2 regions of the Mesorhizobium ciceri biovar biserrulae genome follow, and region 2 is predicted to be linked to the other one. Evidence: predicted binding sites of a transcription regulator. Region 2 holds the regulator's gene; the other holds the start of a gene.

Region 1 (8,401 bases), 1.0 Mb from region 2:
ACGGTGATCGATCTTGGTAGGACGCTTGGGATCGAGGTCATGGCCGAGGGCGTGGAGACAGAGGCAGACCGACAAATTCTGCACAAGCTTGGATGCAGAACCGCTCAGGGCTTCCTATTCTCCAAGGCGGTAACTCTGACCCAAGCGCTTGAATTTGCAGTAAAAGAGCACGCGAAAGACTTGTGACCGGTACCAGCTATTGCTGATTTCATCAAGGAGAGCGCCAAAGGACGAGATGGGTGCTGGAGCGGACATGAGGTGCGTTATCAAGCGCCATTACGACGATGTAGTTGTGGTTCCGAGAAGTTGGTCAAAGGGCGGCATCGCTGCCGCCCTTTCCGTATCTGGAGGCTGATAGAGGCTGGATTAGAAATCCATGCCGCCCATACCGCCCATGCCGCCGCCGCCCATGCCACCAGGCATGCCGCCGCCGCCAGCCGACTCCTTCTTCGGAGCCTCCGCGATCATGGCTTCGGTGGTGACCAGCAGGCCGGCGACCGAGGCCGCGTCCTGAAGAGCGGTGCGAACGACCTTGACCGGATCGACGATGCCCATGGCGATCATGTCGCCATATTCGCCAGTCTGGGCGTTGTAGCCGAAGGTCGCGCCTTTGTTCTCGAGGATCTTGCCGGCAACGATCGATGCTTCCGCACCGGCGTTGGCCGCGATCTGGCGGGCCGGAGCCTGCAGCGCACGACGAACGATGTTGATGCCAGCGGCCTGGTCGGAGTTGACGCCGACCGCGTTGATGCTCAGCGAAGCGCGCAGCAGTGCGACGCCGCCGCCGGGAACGATGCCTTCTTCGACGGCCGCGCGGGTCGCGTTGAGGGCGTCATCGACGCGGTCCTTCTTTTCCTTGACTTCGACTTCCGTCGCACCGCCGACGCGGATCACCGCAACGCCGCCGGCGAGCTTCGCCAGACGTTCCTGCAGCTTCTCCTTGTCGTAGTCCGAAGTGGTCTCCTCGATCTGCTGCTTGATCTGGGCGACGCGGCCCTGGATCTCGTCCTTCTTGCCGGCGCCGTCGACGATGGTGGTGTTCTCCTTGGAGATCGACACCTTCTTGGCGCGGCCGAGCATGTTGAGGCCGACGTTCTCGAGCTTGATGCCGAGGTCTTCCGAGATGACCTGGCCACCGGTGAGGATGGCGATGTCTTCCAGCATGGCCTTGCGGCGATCACCGAAGCCCGGCGCCTTGACGGCAGCGATCTTCAGGCCGCCACGCAGCTTGTTGACGACCAGAGTGGCCAGAGCCTCGCCTTCGACGTCTTCCGAGATGATGAGCAGCGGCTTCGAGGTCTGCACGACGGCTTCGAGGACCGGCAGCATGGCCTGGAGGTTGGACAGCTTCTTCTCGTGCAGGAGGATGTAGACGTCCTCGAGCTCGGCAACCATCTTGTCGGCGTTGGTGACGAAGTAGGGCGAGAGATAGCCGCGGTCGAACTGCATGCCTTCGACGACTTCGAGTTCGGTCTCGGCGGTCTTGGCTTCTTCAACCGTGATGACGCCCTCGTTGCCGACCTTCTGCATCGCTTCGGCGATCATCGAGCCGACCGAAGCATCGCCGTTGCCGGCGATCGTGCCGACCTGGGCAACCTCTTCCGAGGTCTTGATCTTCTTGGCGTTCTTGATCAGCGTCGCAACGACGTCGGTTACCGCGAGGTCGATGCCGCGCTTCAGGTCCATCGGGTTCATGCCGGCGGCAACGGCCTTGTGGCCTTCCTGGACGATCGACTGCGCCAGAACGGTCGCGGTCGTGGTGCCGTCGCCGGCAATGTCGTTGGTCTTCGAAGCAACTTCGCGGACCATCTGCGCGCCCATGTTCTCGAACTTGTCTTCAAGCTCGATTTCCTTGGCGACGGTGACGCCGTCCTTGGTGATGCGCGGGGCGCCGAACGACTTGTCGATGACGACGTTGCGGCCCTTGGGGCCGAGCGTGACCTTCACCGCGTCGGCGAGGATGTTGACGCCGCGCAGCATGCGCTCGCGGGCATCACGGGAGAATTTTACGTCTTTGGCAGCCATTTTTAGCTCCTGGCAGGGGCTTCGATCGAGCCCGGGAATTCAGTTGACGGAAAGGCCTGATATCAGCCGATGATGCCCATGATGTCGGATTCCTTCATGATCAGAAGGTCTTCGCCATTGAGCTTGACTTCGGTGCCCGACCACTTGCCGAACAGGATGCGGTCGCCGGCCTTGACGTCCAGCGGGACCAGCTTGCCAGCTTCGTCACGAGCGCCGGAGCCGACAGCGATGATCTCGCCTTCCTGCGGCTTTTCCTTTGCCGTGTCGGGGATGATGATCCCGCCAGCGGTCTTGGATTCGGATTCGACCCGGCGAACGACCACGCGGTCATGAAGCGGGCGGAACTTCGATTTTGCCATTTTTTCTTCCTCGATGAGAACGGTGAGAACACCATCCGGCGGCGCCGGACACGTACAAAGCCCGGCTGTCCGGACCTGCAGTTAGCACTCAGCAAAGGCGAGTGCTAACGTGGCGGTGAGATAAACCGTGGCGTGGCGCTAGTCAAGACGACAGGGTGGGCGATCGCGACATTAAGGGCGATGCAACCCTGAAGAGTCCAGCGAATCGATGATGTTCGGAGCTCGACCCACAGGATGAATCCACCCTGCGGATGGTTAACTTTTGTGCCATCGCGACCGCAAGCGCGGTTCGTCGCGCCGTAGAGAGCAAGGCGGGCGCTGAGCATCTAGTCGCCCCGAGACGTGCCGAGCTTTTGCGTTGGAGGGCCATGCGGGATTTATGACGAGGGCTTGCCCGTTCATCGGGATCTATTTCTATCCAAAGGGTGGATGCGTCTTATCGAAACAAACGATTTTATCAATCTTTCGGAATCTCGCATTGAGAGCACCTCACACGCGCCGATCGCCCGAACCCTTGTCGTGTGACGTCGCGACGTGACGGCAAAGGCCTGGCGCCGCGCCCACGTCAAAAGGCATTATTATGGAAAAAAAACAGAATGGCTGATCAACTCGCAACGGAAATCATTGCCACGATCAAGAACCGCCTCGAATCGGAAAGCGGCGAGAGCGTGTCCATTGTCGGCGAAATAACGACTGCCACGGAACTGACCTCGCTCGGAGTCGATTCACTGGGTTTGGCGGATCTCCTCTGGGATGTGGAGCAGGCCTACGACATCAAGATCGACATGAACTCGGCCGACGCCTGGTCGAATCTCAACAATGTCGGCGACATGGTGGAAGCCGTTCGCGGTTTGCTCGCGAAGGAGGTCTGATTGGATAGGCGAGTCGTCATTACTGGGATGGGCGGGCTTTGCGGCCTGGGCAACAACGCTGCCTCTATCTGGAAAGAGATGCGTGAAGGCCGCTCCGCCATCCGCCCGATGGTAACTTCCGAGCTTCAGGAGATGAAGGGTACTGTCGGTACCGAGATAAAGGAGCTGCCGGAGCACGACATCGGCCGCAACCAGCTCGTCTCCATGGATCGCCTCAGCTTGCTCGCTGTGCTTGCAGCGCGCGAAGCGATGCAACACGCCGGACTTTCCTGCGAGGAGGGAAATCCGTATCGCTTCGGTGCGACAGTAGGCGTCTGCGGTTGGGGCTGGGGAACGGTCGAAGAAACCTACCGCGCCCTCTATTTGGACGGCGCGAAGCGTACTGGCCTCTACGCTGCACCAAAGGGATTGCCGAGCGCCGCTGCCAGTCAGGTCAGCATGAGCCTCGGCCTGCGCGGCCCGGTCTTTGCCATCGCGTCTGCATGCGCATCAGCCAACCATGCGATCGCTTCGGCGGCGGATCAGATCAGGCTCGGTCGAGCCGACGTGATGCTTGCTGGGGGCGCCGAAGCGCCACTCGTATGCGTTCAGCTGAAGGCATGGGAGGCAATGCGCGCCCTCGCTCCGGACACTTGCCGGCCCTTCTCCGCCGACAGAAAGGGAGTGGTGATAGGTGAGGGTGCGGGCATGGCCGTGCTGGAAAGCTATGAGCATGCCGCGGCGCGCGGTGCCACAATGCTTGCCGAGATTGCAGGCATCGGCCTTTCCGGCGATGCCTTTCACATCGTCGCGCCGTCCATCGAGGGGCCGGAGGCCGCGATGCGCGCTTGCCTTGCCGACGCCGGGCTGAATGCCGAGGACGTCGATTACCTCAACGCCCACGGCACCGGCACCAAGGCCAACGACCGAACCGAGACGGCGGCCATCAAGCGCGTCTTTGGAGACTATGCCTATTCGATGTCTGTCTCGTCCACCAAGTCCATGCACGCGCATTGCCTCGGCGCGGCGAGCGCACTTGAAATGATCGCCTGCGTGATGGCGATCCAGGAGGGCATCGTGCCGCCGACCGCCAATTATCGCGAGCCAGACCCCGATTGCGATCTCGACGTCACGCCCAATATGGCGCGCGAACGCAAGGTGCGCGTGGCACTGAGCAACGCCTTCGCCATGGGCGGCATGAACGCAGTTCTGGCGTTCAAGCAGGTGTAAAAGCCATGAGAGATGCAAATAACTCTCTCTCATATCCAATCCTTGCCGGATCACGGTTGTGAAGGACGTCCCTTGGACCGCCCAGCGCAAAGTGGCGGGGGAAGCTCGACGAACCGGACCTCGTTATTGCAAAATTCTCAACTGTTGAAGCGGCGGACCTACCGCTACCCGGAAGGTCAAGCGAGGTCCTTCGGTTCGGCTCGGGTCTGTCCAAAGCTTTACCCTAATGTCAGGCACGCAGTGCCGCCAGTGGCCGCTTCCATGCGAAGCCGGTCCTTAGAAAGGGAAATCGATAAATGTTCGATCTGACCGGCCGCAAGGCGCTCGTCACCGGAGCAAGCGGTGGAATAGGCGAGGCCGTAGCGCGGGCGCTGCACTCGCAGGGCGCAACCGTCGGCCTGCACGGCACGCGTGTCGAAAAGCTCGAGGCGTTGGCTGCCGAACTTGGCGGGCGCACAAAACTGTTTCCGGCGAACCTCTCGAACCGCGACGAGGTCAAGGCGCTGGGTGCAAAGGCGGAAGCCGATCTCGAAGGCGTCGACATACTGGTCAACAATGCCGGCGTCACCAAGGACGGGCTTTTTATCCGCATGTCGGACGACGACTGGGACTCGGTCCTCGAGATCAACCTGACCGCCATGTTCCGGCTCACACGCGAACTGACCCATTCGATGATGCGCCGCCGCAACGGCCGCATCATCAACATCACCTCCGTGTCCGGCGTAACCGGCAATCCCGGCCAGGCGAACTATTGCGCCTCAAAGGCTGGCATGATCGGCGTGTCGAAATCTCTGGCGCAGGAGATCGCAACACGCGGCGTGACGGTGAACTGCGTGGCGCCGGGCTTTATCGAATCGGCCATGACCGACAAGCTGAATGACAAGCAGAAAGAGGGGATCATGGCCGCCATTCCGGCCAGGCGCATGGGCACCGGCATGGAAGTCGCTTCGGCCGTGGTCTACCTGGCCTCGAACGAGGCCGCCTACATCACCGGCCAGACCCTTCATGTGAACGGCGGTATGGCAATGATTTAGCGTGAAAGTTCAGTGCGCCCCGATCACGTATCAACAGTGGAGGACGGTTCCCACCCGGATAGCAGTCGGGTGGTCTGGCCGAGCGGTCGGACAACTGGCCGGGTCGGCGGAGATTTAGGACAAGCTCTTTGAAACGCATGTCCTTCCTTGCGCTGGACTGCATTCATCGAACAGACGACTTTGCCATTGCCCACAGAACATCGCCTAGCAAAGATGTCCAAGATATAATCCAAAGGTAATTATCGATGTTTCTAGCGGTTCCGACCAGTATTCTTCCAGTGTACGCCTTCCGGTGTAATCGGAACGCAGCGGAGACACATGTTCGTTGTGGCTAGTTCGTCGGTGACCTGCGCAAGCTACATCGAGCCCGCTCGATGCGACAAGCGTCCCTCGGCTAGGCACTTCACAACAAAACACCAACAAAGATGAGGTCTTTCCATGTGCTCTGACGTGCGGTGGAGGTTGTGCTGGGAAAGTGACTTGCAACAGGCCGACCATGTCGAACTCTCCGAGTTTTTCCGAACGACCTACGGACCGACTGGGGCCTTCAACTCAGAGCCATTCGAAGGCGGCCGTAGCTGGGCCGGCGCGAGGCCGGAACTCCGTGCAATCAGCTACGACGCGCACGGCGTAGCGGCTCATATCGGCATACTACGCCGCTTCATCAAGGTTGACGAGGCCGAGCTCCTGGTGGCTGACCTGGGGTTGTACGGGGTACGCGCGGACCTTGAGGGACAAGGGATCGGTCATTCAATGCGCGTTTTATATCCAATATTGAGGCAGCTTGGAGTTCCATTCGCTTTCGGTACCGTTCGGCACGCGATGCGGAACCATATGGAGAGGTTCTGCAGAGACGGCCTGGCGGCGCTTCTGTCGGGCGTTCGCGTGAGGTCCACTCTCGCAGATGTGTATCTCGACCTGCCGCCCACGCGAGTGGAGGACGTGCTCGTCGTGGTTGTGCCGATTGGACGCTCGATCAGCGAGTGGCCATCCGGCACCATGATCGTTCGGAACGGTCCGGAGCTATGAACATCTTGAAGTGACGCGTGATGGCGCTGGGGCATCTAGGCAACGGGCCTTTGTAGAGCTGCTCGGACTGAATATGCTTTCCGCGTTCGCGTTGCTATGGATAATTAAGGCCGACGCACATCCAAAAACCTGCGCGTCTAAATCGATCCGAGCGCGAGGTTCCGCGCAGGGACGATCCGGCACTTCCAGTCTGACCTTGAGGCGACGAAATGAGGGGCAGCGATGGTGGTGGCGAACCTAATGACGTGCGCGTCAAGCTTGCGGTGAGGGAGGATCTTTCATATCATCAAGGACGTCAACTGACAGCTCTTCCGTTCAAGACACAGTCTCCCGCCGAGAGTTTCGCCGATGGCCAACGAGCTAGGCTCGGCCTTGCTGCCAAGCCACCGATCGACGAACGCTGATATATGACCGATCGAGCGTTCGAGCGCTGGTGAGCGCTTGGCGCGGGCAGGAAACACTTGCCGAAGGCCAATTCAATGCGCCGAGCGGGGCTAGCTTGGAGGCGTCCATATGGTAGGCGGCAAGGTCGTCGGCGTCGTTGCTGTCTCGCAACCGCATATCCGGAACTGCGGTTTTGCATGTTTAACCCATGTCTCAGGTTACTGCTGCTACTTGCGCAGTTCGGCTGCCAAATTTTGCAAGGTTGGTTGGCGCCGCTGCCTATACGAAGTCGGTGGCCTGCTTGTTCGACACGGCCGCAAAGATCATGGCAAGCCAGATCGTCAAACCCAGCAGGGCCGATGGAGAACAGCTGAGGGAAGTGTTTCACAGATTGGGAGTTAGGCGATCTCATCGCTCGAAGCGCGATCGACGCCGGATTTGCTGTCGACGGCGCCACGACAGGTTAAGAGTCTTTTTGCGGCACACTGTGGTGCCAGGCAATTTGCGTTTCGCCCTGGCCAATGTCGTTGCGCTCCTGTTTGCAACAGTCCTTTCAAAGAAATTCATGGAATCTTCGCGACCGCAAATCGCTGTCAATGGTACGCTCACCACGATTTTCAGGTTCACTGGCGGCAGGCATCTTGTGAGTGAAGCAGGACCGCCTGTGTGAGGGCCGCTGGAAAGCCATGCGGGAACGGTGACCGCGCCCTCCGGCGCGCGCTCCGACATCATGCTGACGGCTGTGTAATCGACACGGGCGGTTACCGGAAAGGCGACAAAAAATGCATGACGACATCGTTATCGTTGGAGGAGCCATCGTCGGCTCTGCGATCGCCTATTATCTGCGCGAGGAAGGGTTTTCCGGCTCAATCGCGCTGATCGAGCGCGATCCGCAATTCGCGCATGCGGCGACGACACTGTCCCTGGCCTCGATCCGCCAGCAATTCTCGATCCCGGAAAACATCCGTCTGTCGCAGTTCACGTTGAAACTGTTCCGGCGGTTGAAGGAAGAGTTCGGGGATGACGCCGATATCGGCTTTCGCGAGGGCGGCTACCTCATCCTTGCCGGCGAGGACGGCCTGCCGATCCTGAGGAGCAATCACCAGGCGCAGATCGCGGAGGGCGCCGACATCTTGCTGGAGGATGCCGACCAGCTTTCGCGCCGGTTCCCGTGGCTGTCGGCCGAGGGCATTTCAGCCGGCGCCTATGGCCGCACCGGCGAAGGCTGGTTCGACGCGCATGCGATGCTGATGCTGTTCCGCAAGGCGTTGCGGGCGAAGAAAATCGATTTCATCACCGCCGATGTCACGGGTATCGAGCGGCAGGGCGACCGTGTCAGCGGCGTCGGCCTCGACAATGGCGAGGTGCTGGAGGCTGGCATCGTCGTCAACGCCGCCGGCCCGAACGCCGGCAAGGTTGCGGCTCTTGCAGGGCTGGCGCTGCCGGTAGAGCCGCGCAAGCGCAACGTCTTCGTCTTCGAGGCGCGCGA
Region 2 (8,401 bases):
GCGGCTGCGGCTGATGTTCGCCTGCGCCCATCCGGCGATCGAATCGAGCGTGCGTTCGCCGCTCATCCTGCAGACGGTGCTGGGGTTCGACGCCGCGACGATCGCTTCCGCCTTCCTGGTCTCGCCGGCAACGATGGGCCAGCGCCTGGTGCGAGCCAAGTCCCGAATCCGTGAAACCGGTATTCCGTTCCGCGTGCCGGAGCAGGCAGAACTCGGCGAACGGCTGGATGCGGTGCTGGAAGCGATCTACGCCGCCTTCGCCGAAGGCTGGTCCGACCCGGCGGGCACCGAGACGCGAAGGCGCAATCTGGCGACCGAAGGCATTTGGCTCGGCCGGCTGGTGGCTTCGCTGTTGCCGGAGGAGCCGGAGGCGCTGGGCCTCCTGTCGCTGATGCTGTTTGCTGAGTCGCGCCGCGCCGCACGGCGCAGCGCCGCCGGCGACTTCGTGCCGCTGGCGGAACAGGATTGCCTTCTATGGGACCGCGCCCTGATCGATGAGGCGGAGGCGCTGCTTTCCAACGCCGCGGCCAAGGGCATCATCGGCCGCTACCAGCTTGAGGCGGCCGTGCAGTCCGCGCATGCGGCACGACGGCTGACCGGCCGCACCGACTGGGCGGCGATCCGCGAGCTCTACGATGCGTTGCTTTCGATCGCAGGATCGCCGGTGGTGGCGATAAACCGCGCGGTGGCGATCGCCGAGGCCGAGGGCGCAGTGGCGGGATTGGCGGCCCTCTACGTGCTGGGCGACGACAAACGGCTTGATGACTATCAGCCCTATTGGGCCGCACGCGCCGGTCTCCTGGCCAGGCTTGGTCAGGTACCGCAAGCCTGCGAAGCCTATGACCGGGCGATCGGCCTCGAGCGCGACCCGGCGGTGCGCCGCTTCCTGCAGGAAAGGCGGGCAGTGCTCAGAAATTGAGCTTCAGCCCGGCCACATCTCGTGCGAGGTGTTGAGCGTCTTCATCAGCGGATGGTCGCGCAGCCGCGCCCACAGGCGTTCAATGTTCGGCCATGCCGTCCGCGCGCTGTCGATGTCGGGATGCCAGGCCACCAGCATGACCAGATAGATGTCGGCCAGCGACATCCGGTCGCCGACCAGCCAGTCACGGCCTTCGAGCGCGGCATCCAGAACGGCAAAGCCACGGTCCATCTCGGCCACGGCTGCCTGCTTGACCGCCTTGGTGCCTTCGGGATCGGCAGTGTAGCGGTATGCGTAGTAGAAACGCAGCACCGCCGGATAGAGCACCGACGACATGAAGGCCATCCAGCGCAGGAAATCGGCGCGGGCAGGCGCGTCTGCTGCCGGCGCCAGATTGGCATCGGGATGACGCTCGGCAAGCAGGATGCAGATCGCCGCCGATTCCGTCATCGAGCTTCCGTCCGGCAAGGTCAGCACCGGCACCTGGTTCAACGGACTGATGTCGAGGAAGGCGGGGTCGGGCCGGTCGGTCTTCGGCACGTCGATCTGCTCGAACTGTGCATTCGCCAACGCCAGCGCTGCCTCGACGACGAAGCCGCCGCTGCCAGGACGGGTATAAAGCTTGTACATGAAATTCTCCCCCGGCCGCGCAAAGCAGGCCGGGGCGATATGAACCGGAAGCGGTGCCGCGCTCAAGCCGCCGATGGCGGCCACGCGCGTTTTTTCAGCGGGCCAGCTTGGACGCGAAGGAGCGTCGGACTACGATCCCAGCCCCTCGAACAGGATTGTCGACAGATAGCGCTCGGCGAAGGACGGGATGACCACCACAAGATTTTTGCCCTTGTTCTCCGGCCGCGAGCCGACGACGATGGCCGCCTGCAGGGCGGCACCCGAAGAGATGCCGACCGGCACGCCTTCGAGGCGGGCGACGAGGCGGGCATTGGCCACCGAATCCTCGTTCGACACCTTGACGATCTCGTCATAGATCGTCGTGTCGAGGATCTTGGGCGCAAAACCGGCGCCGATGCCCTGGATCTTGTGCGGGCCGGGCTGGCCGCCCGACAGAACCGGCGAGGAGTCGGGCTCGACGGCGACGACATGCACGGAGGGCTTGCGCTTCTTCAGCACTTGGCCGACGCCGGTGATGGTGCCGCCGGTGCCGATGCCGGCGACGAAGATATCGACCTCGCCATGCGTATCGTTCCAGATTTCCTCGGCCGTCGTCGTGCGGTGGATTTCCGGATTGGCCGGGTTCTCGAACTGCTGCGGGATGATCGCATTGGGGATCGTCGCTGCCAGTTCGTCGGCCTTGGCGATGGCCCCCTTCATACCTTTCGGACCCTCGGTCAGCACCAGCTCGGCGCCGAGCAGCGCCAGCATTTTCCGGCGCTCGACCGACATTGTTTCGGGCATCGTCAGGATCAGCTTGTAGCCCTTGGCCGCGGCGGCGAAGGCAAGCGCGATGCCGGTGTTGCCCGACGTCGGTTCGATCAGCGTTGTCTTGCCGGGAGAAATCTTGCCTGATGCCTCAAGCGCCTCGATCATCGCCACGCCGATGCGGTCCTTGACCGAGGCGATCGGATTGAAGAATTCGAGCTTGGCGATGAGATTGGCGACGATGCCCTTTTCCCTGGCGAACTTGTCGAGCCGCACCAGGGGCGTGTCGCCGATCGTATCGGTGATGGAATTGTAGACGCGGCCGCGACCGGGCACACGGGCTGTGGCGGACTTGTTCATTTGTTTCGCTCCCAGAACTTCAGGCGAGTAAGGATTTCAGGCAGTGGAATTGCAGCCGGCAAGATAGGGCCTTCGGTCGCGCAAGATAGACTGTCGGCTGAAAATATCCGAGTGGGACCTGTGTCTAAAACCGTGCCGTCCCGGAAAAGCATTTCTCGCAAAGGCCCGTTTGCGAAATGCTTTGGCCGAAAGCTCTCTATTGCCGAGCGGCAATCGCTGCAGCAGCACCGACCATGAAGCCGGCCGCCGTGCGGTTCAGCGCCTTGAGCGCGCGGGGTGATTTCAGAAACCAGCGCGCCTTGGCCGCCAGCGCCAGATACGGCACCAGCACCACCAACAGCACGACAACGGTCAGCGCGACGAGGATGCCGTAATCCGCCAGCGTGATGGTTTTCAGGTCGACGATGGTCGGCGTGATCGCGAGATAGAAGATCATCGTCTTCGGATTGCCGAGGGTAACGGTCAGGCCGGCGGCAAAGCTCGACAGCAAGCCGCCCTTGCCTTTTCCGGCCTCGACGGTCTCGGGCGTGATGCCGCTGTTCCAGAAGCGCCAGCCGAGAAAGGCGAGATAGGCGACGCCGAGCCATTTGATGGCCAGGAAAACCATGCCGAAGGATTGTGCGACGAAGGCGAGGCCAAGCACCACGGCGGTCAGATAGGTGATGTCGCCAACCATCAGGCCAAACGACATCGCCAGCGACGATCGGAAGCCTGAGCCGAGCGCACGGGCGACCAGCGCGGTGATGCCGGGACCAGGAATCGCGGCGGCGATGCCGAGGGCCGCACTATAGGCGAGGAATCCGGTAAGGGTCATGGCACTGGTCTCGGATCAGAGCGTTTTATTGCATGGGACAGGCCAAGATTGAATTCCCTGGGGCCGGATTCTATTGCACCAGATATCGAGGGCTCGCCTTACGAAGCCCCCTCATCCGGCCGCTTCGCGGCCACCTTCTCCCCGAGGGGAGAAGAGACGGGCGCCAGCGTCTGCTGACTCCTCCTCGGGGAGAGGTCGGATTGTCCCGAATTGCTCTTCGCAATTCGGTTGGCAATCCGGGTGAGGGGGCCTGCGTTACCTGAGCAGATCAGGACGGACCGTCGCCATGGGTGACACGCCAGATGGTGCCGTTGCCGTCCTCGCTGACGATCAGCGCACCGTCGCTCGCAATCGCCACGCCGACCGGCCGGCCCCAGACCTCACCGTTGGAAACCACGAAGCCGGTGATGAAATCCTCATACGCGCCGGTCGGCTTGCCGTCCTTGAACAGCAACCGCACCACCTTGTAGCCGGTCCTGTTGCCGCGGTTCCATGACCCGTGCAGAGCGACGAACGCATCGCCCTTGTATTCAGCTGGAAAGCTCTTCCCCTCGTAGAAGGCGATGGTGAGCGGCGCCGAATGCGCCTGCATCAGCACATCGGGAACGGTCGTTTTGCCGGCAAGATCGGGGCGCTCACCCTTGTGGCGCGGATCCTCATTGTTGCCGATATAGTACCAGGGCCAGCCATAGAAAGCACCCTCCTTGACCACGGTCGCGTATTCGGGCGGCACATTGTCGCCAAGCGCATCGCGTTCGTTGACGACGCACCACAGCGCGCCGGTCGCCGGCTGCACAGTCATACCCGAGCAGTTGCGCAAGCCGGCGGCAAAGATGCGGCCGTTCTTGCCATCGGGATCGAAGGCCAGCACGTCGGCGCGGCCGTCTTCAGAACCCCAGGCTGCACCCAGCGGCTGCGATTTCGCCCAGGCATCGAGTCCGCCTTTCGGCTCCCGGCCCATGTCCTCGGCGACATTCGATCCCGAGCCGACCGAAAGGTAAAGCGTCTTGCCGTCCGGCGAGAAGGCGATATCGCGGGTCCAGTGATGACTGGCGGGGATGTTGCCGACGATGGTTTCCGGGTCGCCGGAGGCCTTCAGGTCGCCATTGCGGTAGGCAAAGCGCACGATGCTGTCGCTGTTGGCGACATAGACCCATTGCGGGTCAGCGCCCGGCGGATAGAAGGCAATGCCATAGGGCCGGTTGAGATTGCCGGCAAAGATGCCGTCCTGCGCCGGCTTCGCACTGCCTTCGGCGAGGCGATAGATGCGGACCTGGTTGGCTTTGCTGTCGGCGACGAACAGGTCGCCATTCGGTGCGACGCGTACGACGCGTGGATTGTCGATGCCCGATGCAACCAGCTCGGCCGAGAAACCCGGCGGCAGTTGCAGCTTCGCGTCTGCCGGCATGTCCGCGATGCCGGCGCTGTTCGAGGTCGACCGGGTGGCATTGGGCTTGGGCAGATCATCCGGTCTGATCAGGCGGCGTGTGCCCGGCTTGTCCGCTCGCCAGTCGCCGAAGGCGGCCGCGCCTTTCAGCACCGGCTCGTCCGCCTGCTGGGCGAATGAAGCGGTCGAGACAAACAGTGCGGCGGAAAGTGCCGGGCCGGCAAAACGCATCATTCGGTCCTCCAATGTTCGGGCGTGAAAACAGGAACGACCGGTTTCGTCGATCGTTCCACGGCACACGATGAGGTGAAGGAAGCTTGCGGTTTTCCGGTTCAGGTCCCGGCGGCGTAGAAATCGTCGTCGAGGCGTTTTTCCAACTCGACGAGGTCAGCCGGCAGCGGCAGGCCCATGGCGCGCATTTCCCGTAGCTTTTCGCGCAGCTGCTCCTGGATCTCGTGCTGGTCTTCCGGCTGGTTGACCATCTCCTCCAGCAGCAGGCTGATCCGGGCCTTGAATTCTTCGAGCGCCATCGTCGTCTCCTCGGTTGGATCAGCTCAGCGCAGCATGCGTGAAATCAGCTGCGCCGTATAGTCGACCATTGGGACGATGCGCGCGTAATTCAGCCGGGTCGGGCCGATGACGCCGAGCGCGCCGACGACGCGGGCATCCTTGTCGCGATAGGGGGCGACGACCAGCGACGAGCCCGACAGCGAAAACAGCTTGTTTTCCGAGCCGATGAAGATGCGCACACCCGAGCCCTGCTCGGCGAGGTCAAGCAGCTGGATAAGCCCGTCCTGCGTCTCCATGTCCTCGAACAGATGGCGCAGCAGCTCGATGTCGGCCTGGGCGGTGACGTTTTCAAGCAGATTGGCACGCCCGCGCACGATGAGCCGTGCCGGAAGGCCGCTGTCGGCACCGGCCCACACCGCCAGCCCCTTCTCCACCAGGTCCTGCGACAGCGTGTCGAGCGCGGCCCTGGTTTCTTCCTTGATGCGAGCGATCTCGATCCGCGCCTCGGCAAGCGTGCGGCCGCGTATATGGGCGTTGAGGAAATTCGAGGCCTCGTGCAGTTGCGAGACGGTGATGCCGGCGGGCAGGTCGACGACGCGGTTCTCGACGTCGCCATTCTGCGACACCAGCACCGCCAGCGCCTTGGTCGGCTCAAGCTGGATGAATTCGATGTGCTTCAGCGCCACCTCGTTCTTGGCGGCCAGCACCAGGCCGGCGCCGCGCGACATGCCCGACAGCATCTGGCTGGCCTCGGTCAGCATGTGCTCCAGCGTCGCACCGGAACCGGACGCCCGCACCTGTGCCTCGATGGCGCGGCGCTCCTCGTCGGAAAGGTCGCCAAGCTCCATGAAGGCATCGACGAAGAAACGCAGGCCGGCCTGCGTCGGCAGCCGGCCGGCCGAAATGTGCGGCGCGTAGATCAGGCCGAGATGCTCGAGGTCGCTCATCACGTTGCGGATGGTCGCCGGCGACAGTGAAGACGGCAGGATACGCGACAGGCTGCGCGATCCCACCGGTTCACCGTCCCTGAGATAGGAATCGACGATGCGCCGGAAGATGTCGCGGGAACGCATGTCGAGCGCCTGGAATACTGGCGACTGAAGCGCGGGCGACTGCGAACTCGGATCGACTGCCTTGGTCATACGGCCAAAAACCTCCGGCCCAAGGATACAGACTTACACCGCACCCGCGCAACCCGGTGTCTGTGTCCGATCGTCAGGCCATTTTCCTTTGCGCCACGCGTCCCATGCGGTTACAAGCCGGCCAAGATTCCGAAAAAATGACAAGAAAGCAGCCCTGAATGCGCCCTTCCAAACGCCAATTCGACGAAATGCGTGCCATCTCCTTCGAGCGTGGCGTCTCCAAGCATGCCGAAGGCTCATGCCTGGTGAAGTTCGGCGACACGCATGTCCTGTGCACGGCCAGCCTCGAGGAAAAAGTGCCGGGTTGGATGCGCAACTCCGGCAAGGGCTGGGTGACGGCGGAATACGGCATGCTGCCGCGCTCGACCGGCGAGCGCATGCGCCGTGAGGCTTCGGCCGGCAAGCAGGGCGGCCGCACGCTGGAAATCCAGCGGCTGATCGGCCGCTCCTTGCGCGCCGTGGTCGATTTGCAGGCGCTGGGCGAACAGCAGATCACCGTCGACTGCGACGTCATCCAGGCCGATGGCGGCACCCGCACCGCCTCGATCACCGGCGGCTGGGTGGCGCTGTATGACTGCCTGCGCTGGATGGAAGCGCGCCAGATGGCCAGCGTCGCCAAGGTGCTGAAGGATCATGTCGCTGCGATCTCCTGCGGCATCCATGACGGCCAGCCGGTCATCGACCTCGACTATATCGAGGATTCCGCGGCCGGCACCGACGCCAATTTCGTCATGACAGGCAAGGGTGGCATCGTCGAGATCCAGGGCACCGCCGAGGGCGAGCCTTTCTCCGAGGAGCAGTTCGCGGACCTGATGGGCCTGGCCAAGAAAGGCATCCAGCGCCTGGTGAGTTTGCAGCAGATGGCGGTGGCTTAGTTTTTAGATGTCGAGCCTGAGCGCCCCCCTCTGGCCTGCCGGCCATCTCCCCCTCAAGTGGGGAGATCGGATGTCGTCTAGGGCTTCGCCAATCTCCGGCGTTGTAGGGTGCGCGACAATGCAGAAGCTGCCAATCTCCCCAGCTGAGGGGGAGATGGCCGGCAGGCCAGAGGGGGGTGCCTCGTGACACCATCCGCCATCCTGGAATCGGCCCTCTACGTCACAGACCTGCCCGCCGCCGAAACCTTCTACACCGACATCCTCGGCCTCAATCTCCTCGGCAAGGTCGACGGCCGCCACCTGTTCTTCCGCTGCGGCCCCGGCGTGCTGCTCGTCTTCAACGCCGAGGCAACCAAAATCCCGCCGGCGCCTGACGCGAGGCTGCCGGTGCCACCGCACGGCGCGGTCGGCGAAGGCCATCTCTGCTTTGCGGCGACCGCCGATGAAATCGCCGGCTGGAAAGCCCATCTGGAGGCAAAGAAGATCGCCATCGAGAGCGAATTCGAGTGGCCGCAGGGCGGCCGTTCGATCTATATACGCGACCCCTCGGGCAATTCGATCGAATTTGCCGAGCCAAGAATCTGGGGCCTTTGATGCATTCTCTCGATGGCAAGAAGATCGTCGTCGCCAGCCATAATGAGGGCAAGCTGCGCGAATTCGCCGACCTGATGGGACCGTTCGGCTTCGAAGCGAAGTCGGCCAGGGAGTATGGCCTGCCGGAGCCGGACGAGACCGGCACCACCTTCGAGGAGAACGCCTACATCAAGGCGCTCGCCGCCGCCAAGGCGACCGGCCTGCCGGCGTTGTCGGACGATTCCGGCCTGTGCGTCGACGCGCTTGACGGCGCGCCCGGCGTCTACACCGCCAACTGGGCCGAAACCCCGGACGGTTCGCGTGACTTCGGCATGGCCATGCAACGCACCGAAGTGGCGCTGCAGGAGGTCGGCGCCGCCTTGCCGGAGCAGCGCAAGGGACGCTTTGTCGCCGTCATCTGCCTGGCGTTTCCCGACGGCGAGG

What was found. Region 2 encodes HrcA, which represses chaperone genes, less so after heat shock. Its sites were predicted from a motif close to GTTAGCACTCNCNNNNNGNGAGTGCTAAC; they were not measured.
Region 1: a site for HrcA is predicted at 2,465-2,493, ahead of groES (co-chaperone GroES). Genes of this name have one in related genera too.

The regions. Positions count from the first base shown of each region.
Region 1 covers NZ_CP015064.1:957,982-966,382, forward strand. Annotated here, with positions in the region: gene A4R29_RS04355 (putative bifunctional diguanylate cyclase/phosphodiesterase) at 1-186, shown strand, start outside; gene groL (chaperonin GroEL) at 367-2,025, opposite strand; gene groES (co-chaperone GroES) at 2,088-2,384, opposite strand; gene A4R29_RS04370 (acyl carrier protein) at 2,981-3,256, shown strand; gene A4R29_RS04375 (beta-ketoacyl-[acyl-carrier-protein] synthase family protein) at 3,257-4,465, shown strand; gene fabG (3-oxoacyl-[acyl-carrier-protein] reductase) at 4,762-5,499, shown strand; gene A4R29_RS04385 (NodA family N-acyltransferase) at 5,938-6,528, shown strand; gene A4R29_RS04390 (NAD(P)/FAD-dependent oxidoreductase) at 7,695-8,401, shown strand, end outside.
Region 2 covers NZ_CP015064.1:6,250,135-6,258,535, forward strand. Annotated here, with positions in the region: gene A4R29_RS29580 (RNA polymerase sigma factor) at 1-919, shown strand, start outside; gene A4R29_RS29585 (glutathione S-transferase family protein) at 923-1,549, opposite strand; gene cysK (cysteine synthase A) at 1,679-2,656, opposite strand; gene A4R29_RS29595 (LysE family translocator) at 2,853-3,470, opposite strand; gene A4R29_RS29600 (PQQ-dependent sugar dehydrogenase) at 3,739-5,091, opposite strand; gene A4R29_RS29605 (hypothetical protein) at 5,190-5,387, opposite strand; gene hrcA (heat-inducible transcriptional repressor HrcA) at 5,412-6,509, opposite strand; gene rph (ribonuclease PH) at 6,668-7,384, shown strand; gene A4R29_RS29620 (VOC family protein) at 7,568-7,978, shown strand; gene rdgB (RdgB/HAM1 family non-canonical purine NTP pyrophosphatase) at 7,978-8,401, shown strand, end outside.